DNA from 2 places in the Microbispora cellulosiformans genome. Region 1 is predicted to be linked to the other one. Evidence: riboswitches for the same ligand, from Rfam matches in the RefSeq annotation. Region 1 holds a riboswitch; the other holds the start of a gene.
What was found. A riboswitch is a leader RNA that binds a small molecule or an ion and turns the genes downstream of it on or off. The one in region 1 is predicted to bind glycine.
Positions count from the first base shown of each region.

Region 2: linked by a shared signal. The riboswitch ahead of gcvP (aminomethyl-transferring glycine dehydrogenase) and the one ahead of gcvT (glycine cleavage system aminomethyltransferase GcvT) in region 1 are both predicted to bind glycine.

Region 1 covers NZ_VYTZ01000018.1:39,144-43,552, reverse strand. The annotation lists gene F5972_RS32810 (L-serine ammonia-lyase) at 1-967, opposite strand, end outside; gene gcvH (glycine cleavage system protein GcvH) at 1,002-1,391, opposite strand; gene gcvT (glycine cleavage system aminomethyltransferase GcvT) at 1,388-2,479, opposite strand; glycine riboswitch at 2,523-2,618, opposite strand; glycine riboswitch at 2,619-2,716, opposite strand; gene F5972_RS32795 (AfsR/SARP family transcriptional regulator) at 2,973-3,749, opposite strand; gene F5972_RS32790 (hypothetical protein) at 4,146-4,409, shown strand, end outside.
Region 2 covers NZ_VYTZ01000005.1:322,436-326,844, forward strand. The annotation lists gene gcvP (aminomethyl-transferring glycine dehydrogenase) at 1-2,626, opposite strand, end outside; glycine riboswitch at 2,807-2,899, opposite strand; gene F5972_RS15765 (MerR family transcriptional regulator) at 2,945-3,562, opposite strand; gene F5972_RS15770 (bifunctional nuclease family protein) at 3,718-4,188, opposite strand; gene ftsR (transcriptional regulator FtsR) at 4,287-4,409, opposite strand, start outside.

The DNA.
Region 1 (4,409 bases):
CCGCGGTGAGCAGGAAGCGGACGACGCCGTCCTCGCCGGCGCCCGGCAGGAACCGCAGGTAGTAGGAGAGGACGGCCGGGATGATCCCGGCGGCGCCGTTGGTGGGGGCGGTGACGACCCGGCCGCCCGCCGCGTTCTCCTCGTTCACGGCCAGCGCGAACAGCGTGATCCAGTCCATCGCCCGCAGCGGGTCGGCCCCCTCGGCCTCGCCCTGCAGCTTGCGGTGGAGCTGGTGCGCCCGGCGCCGCACCTTGAGCCCGCCGGGCAGGACGCCCTCACGGGTGGTGCCGCGCCGCACGCACTCGGCCATGACCTCCCACAGGTGCAGCAGGCGGGCCCGGATCTCCTCCGGCGTACGGCCGAAGGCCTGCTCGTTCTCCATCATCAGCCCGGAGATCGACAGGCCGGTCTCCGCGCAGTGCGCGAGCAGTTCCCGCCCGGTCGTGAAGGGGTACGGCAGCGCCGTGTCGTCGGGCTTGATCCGGTCGGCGCCGGTGGCGTTCTCGTCCACCACGAAGCCGCCGCCGACCGAGTAGTACACCTTCTCGCGCAGCACGGCGTCGTCGGCGTACGCCGTGAACCGCATGCCGTTCGGGTGGTGGGGGAGCGACACCTTGCGCTCGAAGACGAGGTGCTCGCCGACGACGAACGGGATCTCCCGGAGGCCGTACAACGTCACGGTGCCGCTCGCCCGCATCGCGGCCAGCCGTTCGTCGGCGGTGTCGACGTCGACCAGTTCGGGCTTGTCGCCGGACAGGCCGAGCAGCACCGCCTTGTCGCTGCCGTGGCCCTTGCCGGTCAGGCCGAGCGAGCCGTACAGGACGGCCTCGACCCGGGTGACCTTCTCCAGCAGCCCGTCCTCGTGCAGCCCGCGGGCGAACCTGTGCGCCGCGGCCATCGGGCCGCCCGTGTGCGAGCTGGACGGCCCGATCCCCACCTTGAACAGGTCGAAGACGCTGATCGCCATTGATCGTCGCCTTTCGCTTGTGCGGCCGGGACCGTCAGGACTCGCCGGAGGTGAGCGTGCCGTACTCGGCGGCGGACAGCAGGTCCTCCGGCTCCCCCTCCACCCGCACGCGGAACAGCCAGCCGTCGCCGTACGGGTCGGTGTTGACCAGGGAGGGGTCGTCCACGACGGCGGAGTTGGTCTCGACGATCTCGCCGGCGACCGGAGCGAAGATGTCGCTCACGGACTTGGTCGACTCGACCTCGCCGACCGCGTCACCGGCCGCCACCGTCGTGCCCGCCTCCGGCACCTGCACGTAGACCACGTCGCCGAGCTGCTCGGCGGCGTACGCCGTGATGCCCACCGTCACGGTGAGGCCGTCATCGATCCCGGCCACCCACTCGTGCTCCTTGGTGTAGCTCAGGTCCTCGGGAATGCTGCTCACTTGCTCCTCCTGTAGAAAGGCAGATCGACGACGTCGACCGGTTCATGGCTGCCCCGGATGTCGACCGTCAGGCCGCCCTCGCGGAGGGCGTCCTCACTCACGTACGCCATGGCGATCGGCTTGCCGAGGGACTGCGACGGTGCGCCGCTCGTCACCTCGCCGACGACGGCGCCCTCCCGGGTGACGGGATAGCCGTGGCGGGGCACCCGGCGGCCGCGGGCCACCAGCCCGACCAGCCGCCGCGTGGCGCCGTCCTGCGCGGCCCGCTCCAGGGCCGACCGGCCCACGAAGTCGCCCGGCTTGTCGAAGCGGACGACCCGGCCGAGGCCGGCGTCGAACGGGGTGGCCGAGGAGGTCAGCTCGTTGCCGTAGAGCGGCATGCCGGCCTCCAGGCGCAGCGTGTCGCGGGCCGACAGCCCGGCGGGGACGAGCCCGAGGTCACGGCCGGCCTCGGTGAGCGCGTCCCACAGGGGTACGGCGTGCTCGTTGAGGACGAACAGCTCGAAGCCGTCCTCGCCGGTGTAGCCGGTCCGCGCGATCAGGGCGGGCGCCCCGGCGACGACACCGGGGAGGATGGCGTAGTACTTCAGGCCGTCGACGTCCGCGTCGGTCAGCCCGCGCAGGATTTCAGCGGCGCGCGGCCCCTGCACGGCCACCAGCGCGTACTCGTCGGACCTGTCGGTCACCCGCGCGTCGTACCCCTCGGACCGGGCGATCAGTTCGCGCGCCACGACGGCGTAGTTGGAGGCGTTGGCGACGACCATGTACCGGTCCTCGTCGAGGCGGTAGACGATGAGGTCGTCGAGGATGCCGCCGTCCTCGTTCACGATCATCGTGTAACGGGCGCGGCCGGGGCCGAGGATACTGAGGTGACCCACCAGGGCGTGGTCGAGCGCCTCGCCCGCCTGCGGGCCGGTGACGAAGATCTCCCCCATGTGGGACAGGTCGAACAGCCCCGCGGCCGTGCGCACCGCGTTGTGCTCGGCCGACTCGCTGCCGTACCTCAACGGCATCTGCCATCCGGCGAAGTCGGTCAGGGTCGCGCCAAGGCGTTCGTGTACCCCGCGAAGCGGGGTGGATCGGGACATGCGGACCTCGGAAAGGACGGATGCTGCACTGAACTATCGGGCATCCTCCCCCTCTGTCATCGGCGCCTGAGAGCTTCGTCCGATCTTTGCCGGACTTTCACCTTCGGCGAGGCCTCACGGCCTTCTTTCCAGAGGTCACCTGGCCCGCGCGGTCCTTTGCCTTGAGAGGTTCGCGGGGAGGGCTTGCTCCTTCAGGGGCCCTGACCGGCTGCCAGGACGCTCTCCCGCACGGGATGATCGGTGAGCTGCCAGCCTAGTGGTTCGCCGCCGCCCCCGTAACCTGCCGGGCCGCCCGCTTTGTCACACTCACGGTGCCCGTTCTGGGCCGACGGCGCCCCGAGGGGCGCGCAGCCGTTAGACGTCACCACGCATCCGCATGCCCAACCTCCTGGCGGATCGCGCGGACCTCGGCGAGGTCGTCCGGGTCCTTGCCACGCCTCTCCGCGTCCGCGCGGGCCTGCTCCAGCCAGCGGAGGAGGTCGGCGAGCCTGGCCTAATTCGCGCTTGGGGTGATCCCCCTCGGGGGCGTGTGGCCTCGGGCAGGAAAGGCGTTCAAGGCGTCGCCGGTGAGGATCCGCTGGTGGAGGGCCTGGGTGTCGGGGGACGGCTCGGTGCCGAGGCGGTCGACCAGGGTGCGGCGCAGCCGCTGGTAGGAGGCGGAGGCGTCGTGGGTCCGGCCCGACCGGTGCAGGGCGAGCATGAGCTGCCGGTGGGGGCGTTCGCGCAGCGGGTGCCGGGTCGCCCACTGGGCCAGGCCGCCGACGATCTCGCGGTGGTGCCCGAGCGCCAGCCGTACGTCGAAGAGGTCCTCGGTCACCGCGCGCCGGTCCTCGTCGAGCCGTTCGGCCCACGTGCGGAGCCTGTCGATCTGCCGCACATCGAGGAGGGCGTCGCCCCGCCACAGGCTCAGCGCCTTCTCGAACAACCGCACCGCATTGTGGTAATCGCCATTCTCGCGAGCGATTCTGCCCTGCGCCGCCCATTGGTTGAATTCTGCAACGTCCACGGATCCGGGCCGGACGGAAAGAAGGTATCCGCCCTTCACGGTGTGGACCGGAGAAAGGCCGGGGTCGCGGGGGGAGAGCCGCCGCCGCACCTGTGCGACGTAGGTGGTAAGATTGCGCGGCGCTGAAATGGTGGGGCGGCCATTCCACAACAGTCCGGTGAGCTGGTCCCGGTGCAGCGCGATATTCGCATTGAGGACGAGCAGCGCCAGGAGCTGCCGATGTCTCGCGGCGAGGCCGGCGATGGCGTCTCCTCGGTCGTTCATGGCCGAAAACGGTCCGAGCACGGCGTATAACACGGTTCCCCTCGCGCAAGGCAGCGTGAACGCGCCGACGACGGCGGCTTTGATCGGCGTTTGACGATATCTCTCTCCGGCTTCACTCGTCAAAATTGCGCGTTTTCCGGCCGCCCGCAGATGCGTTGTTCGGCACTCGGCATTGCGTTCCGTAAAGTCATGAATGCCCAGCGAACATGCACGTGCATGTTATGAAAGCGGTTACATCGCCGTGATTGGCCATCGGCCGGTGCAAACGCCGGCATGTGGGATCCCTGTTCCCCGTCTTCGCCTTCGGGCGGTTGGACGCGCTGGCGGCCGTCCTCTGGACGGTGCGATCCGTCCACGAACCGGCGCCCGGGTGCCGGGGTCTTCCCGGCCTGGCGCGTGCCGCCGCAGGCCGGGGGCGGCTCCTGCACACCGGCGGCGGCCGGCTACCCGTACGCGTCCCTGACCTACATGGACGTCAACGGCCGCGCCGTGAACACGGGGGCGTACGTGGCCGGACGCGCCGGCGCCGCCGAGCGCGCCGACCTGCTGGCGGACGTCACGGCCTACAACGACGGCGAGGACGTTGTCAGCGGCGACGGCCTCGCCTCTCAGGCGATGCTTGCCGACGGCACGCGCGTCTCCGCCCGCCGGCACAACGAC
Region 2 (4,409 bases), on a different contig from region 1:
GGTTGTCGGTCTTGTCGTACTCGCCCGACGCCACCTTGGCGATCTCGCCCCGGATGGCGATCATCGCGTCGGCGAAGCGGTCGAGCTCGGCCAGGTCCTCGCTCTCGGTCGGCTCGATCATGAGCGTCCCGGCGACGGGGAACGACATCGTGGGCGCGTGGAAGCCGTAGTCGATCAGCCGCTTGGCCACGTCGTCGACGGTGACGCCGGTCTCCTTGGTGATCTGGCGCAGGTCGACGATGCACTCGTGCGCGACCAGGCCGTCCCGGCCGGTGTAGAGGACCGGGTAGTGCGGCGCGAGGCGCCGGGCCAGGTAGTTGGCCGACAGGATCGCCTGCTCGGTGGCCTGGCGGAGGCCGTCGCCGCCCATCATCCGGACGTACGCCCAGGAGATCGGCAGGATGCCCGCCGAGCCGTACGGCGCGGCCGACACGTGCGCGGGCAGGTACTCCGCGAGGTGGGCCTTGACCGCGACCGGGCCGACGCCGGGCCCGCCGCCGCCGTGCGGGATGCAGAAGGTCTTGTGCAGGTTCAGGTGGGAGACGTCCGCCCCGAACTCGCCCAGCCGGGCCAGGCCGACCAGCGCGTTGAGGTTGGCCCCGTCCACGTAGACCTGTCCGCCGGCCTCGTGGACCCGCTCGCAGATCTCGACGATCGTCTCCTCGTACACGCCGTGGGTGGACGGGTAGGTCACCATGATCGCGGCGAGCGCGTCGCGGTGCTTGCCGATCTTCGCGGCGAGGTCGGCGAGATCGACGTTGCCGCTCTCGTCGCAGGCCACCACGACGACCCGCATGCCCGCCATGACAGCGCTGGCGGCGTTGGTGCCGTGGGCGGACGACGGGATGAGGCAGACGTCGCGGCCGTCCTCGCCCCGGGAGCGGTGGTAGGACCTGATCGCCAGCAGCCCGGCGAACTCGCCCTGCGAGCCGGCGTTCGGCTGGATCGACACCCGGTCGTAGCCCGTGACCTCGGCCAGCCAGCCCTCCAGGGTCCCGATCAGCTCGGCGTACCCCTCGGCCTGCTCCGCCGGCGCGAACGGGTGGATCGCGGCGAACTCCGGCCAGGTGACCGGCTCCATCTCGGTGGTCGCGTTGAGCTTCATCGTGCAGGAACCCAGCGGGATCATCGAGCGGTCGAGCGCGACGTCCCTGTCCTGCAGCCGCCGCAGGTAGCGCAGCATGGCCGTCTCGGAGCGGTGGGAGTGGAAGACCGGGTGGGTGAGGAAGCCGGAGGTCCGCTGCAGGCCCGCGGGGATCGCGTCGGAGGTCGCCCGGTCGAGGTCCTCGACCACGGTCCCCGGCACGCCGAACGCCTCCCAGACGGCCCGCAGGTGGGCGACGACGGTCTTCTCGTCACAGGCCACGCCGACGTGGTCGGCGTCCGCCAGGCGGAGGTTGACGCCCCGCTCGGCGGCGGCGGCCACGACCCGCTCCGCCCGGCCCGGCACGCGGGCGAGCACGGTGTCGAAGAACTCGTCGTGGACGATCTCCACGCCTCCCTCGCGCAGCCCGGCGGCGAGGACGGCCGCGTGCCGGTGCGCCCGCTGGGCGATCCTCCGGAGGCCGTCGGGGCCGTGGTAGACGGCGTACATCGAGGCCATGACGGCGAGCAGGACCTGCGCGGTGCAGATGTTGCTGGTGGCCCTCTCCCGCCGGATGTGCTGCTCGCGGGTCTGCAGGGCCAGCCGGTAGGCCGTACGGCCGTCGGCGTCCACCGAGACGCCGACCAGGCGGCCCGGCATCTGCCGCTGCAGGCCCTCGCGGACCGCCATGTAGGCCGCGTGGGGGCCGCCGTAGCCCAACGGGACGCCGAAGCGCTGGGAGGAGCCGACGGCGATGTCGGCGCCCTGCTCGCCCGGGGGCTCCAGCAGGGTCAGCGCCAGCAGGTCGGCCGACGCGACGAGCAGCGCGCCGGCGGCGTGCGCCCGCTCGGCCAGCGCCCGGAAGGACGCCACACGGCCGCTCGCGCCCGGATACTGGACGAGGACCCCGAAGCACTCGGGCAGGTCGCCCGCGAGGTCCGACTCCACCAGCGTGATGCCGAGCGGCTCCGCGCGGGTCTCCAGCACGGCCTTGGTCTGCGGCAGCGCGTCCGCGTCGACCACGAAGACGTCCGCCTTGACCTTGCTCGCGCGCCGCGCCAGCGTCATCGCCTCGGCCGCGGCGGTCGCCTCGTCCAGCAGGGACGCGCCCGCGACGTCGAGGCCGGTGAGGTCTGACACGACCGTCTGGAAGTTCAGCAGGGCCTCCAGCCGCCCCTGCGAGATCTCCGGCTGGTACGGCGTGTACGCCGTGTACCAGCCCGGGTTCTCCAGCACGTTGCGGAGAACGACCCCCGGAGTGATCGTGTCGTGGTACCCAAGGCCGATCATCGGGGTCAGCACCCGGTTGCGGGCGGCGATCGCGCGCAGTTCGGCCAGCGCCTCGGCCTCCCCCGCCGCCTCGGGCAGGTTCAGCGGGGTCCGCGTGCGGATCGCCTCGGGCACGGCCACGGCGAGCAGGTCGGCCGTCGACTCGTAGCCGACGACCTCCAGCATGCGGGAGCGGTCGTCGTCGGAAGGACCGATGTGACGGGTCGCGAAAGGCGGGGCGGAAAGATCCTCAAGCGTCGAGCGGTCGGTCATGACAGGGGCCTCCTGGGCGGGTCGAGACCTGCGGCGACCGCCTCGCGCCCGTGGGCGCGACCGGCCGTGATGCGGTCTCCCCCTCTGTCATCGGACCTGAGAGCTTCACCGGGCCGCCGGGCCCGGCTTTCCCCTTCGGTGAGGCGCCGCCTGGCCGGCGGGCCTGCTTTTCAGAGTCGCCTCGTCCGTGCGGTACGGATGCCTGAGAGTTTCCGGGGAGGTTTGCTCCTTCGGCGCCCCTGCAACTTCAGGGGTCTCTCCCGCACGAGGTCGTCGGCCGTGTCCACTCTACCCGGTTACTTCCGTTGTACCCGTTTCTCAGCCGGTCTTGCGGGCCTTCCTGCGGCGGGCCAGCTCGTCGGCGGGATGGTCCCCCTCCGCATCCGGGGAGGATTCCGCGCGCTCACCCGGCAGCTCGGCCAGGGAGCCCTCCACCTCCCGCCAGACCCGCCCGAGCGCGATGCCGAACACGCCCTGGCCGCCCTGCAGCAGGTCGATCACCTCGTCGGCGCTGGTGCACTCGTAGACGCTCACGCCGTCGCTCATCAGGGTGATCTGGGCCAGGTCGTTGACGCCGCGGTCGCGCAGGTGCCGTACGGCGGTGCGGATCTGCTGGAGGGAGACCCCCGTGTCGAGGAGACGTTTGACGACCTTCAGGACGAGGATGTCGCGGAAGCTGTAGAGTCGCTGCGAACCGGACCCCTGAGCTGCTCTTATGGTCGGGAGCACCAGTTCGGTCCGGGCCCAGTAGTCGAGCTGCCGGTAGGTGATCCCGGCCGCCGCGCACGCCGTCGGCCCGCGGTAACCGATGTTCTCGGGCAGCGCCGTCGGCTGCTCGTCGAACAGCAGACCCTGTTCGCCGGCGCGCTCGCGTGCCGCCCGCCGAACCGGGTCGTGCTGGCCGGCCGACCTACCCTCGCCGCTGCTGACCGCCACTGCGGACCTCCGGCTTTCTCTCATCCCACGGTCTGATCTGGGGGTTCGCGAATTACAACCGTGGTTTCCCTTGCACCGTAGGACCGGGGCCATCGTCAGTCAACGACCCCGTCCGGCGCGTCGTGAAGCGTAATTTCCCGAAATCGTGCGGCACGTCAGCCCGCTCGCCCGAAGTCTTCCGGTGTGATTTTGTCCAGGAACTCGCGGAACTTCTCCACTTCGTCTTCCTGGTCGTCGGGCATGCTCACACCCGCCTCCTGGATGACGTCCTCACTCGCGTAGATCGTCGCCCCCGTGCGCAACGCCAGCGCGATCGAGTCCGAAGGGCGTGCGCTCACCTCGACCCCGTTCGAGAACACCAGGTCGGCGAAGAAGATCCCGTCGCGGAGCGCGACGATGTTGACGGTGCGCAACCGCACCCCCAACGCCTCAAGCACATCGCGGAACAAGTCGTGGGTCAGCGGCCTCGGCGGGGGCTCCTCCGCCTGGGCCAGCGCGATGGCGGTCGCCTCGGTCATGCCAATCCAGATCGGCAGGTACCGATCACCGCTCGCCTCCTTCAGGAGAACGATCGGCTGGTTTGTGGGCATCTCAACGCGAACCCCCACGACCTCCATCTGCAACACGGGCGGCTCCGTCTCAAGCGTCGCGGCATATCACCAGGCATTCAACGTAACACCCGCCAGGGAGCGGATGTGCCGGTCACCGCCCCATCAGCCCACCTCTACTGGCCCAGAACGCCACGAACGCTGCTACGCAGCAACGCATTGTGCAGTTCCTGGAGAAGACCGGACATCTCGCGGGCGGTCTCGTCGGCCTCCGCGATCGCTCCCGTCGCCTTCCGGCG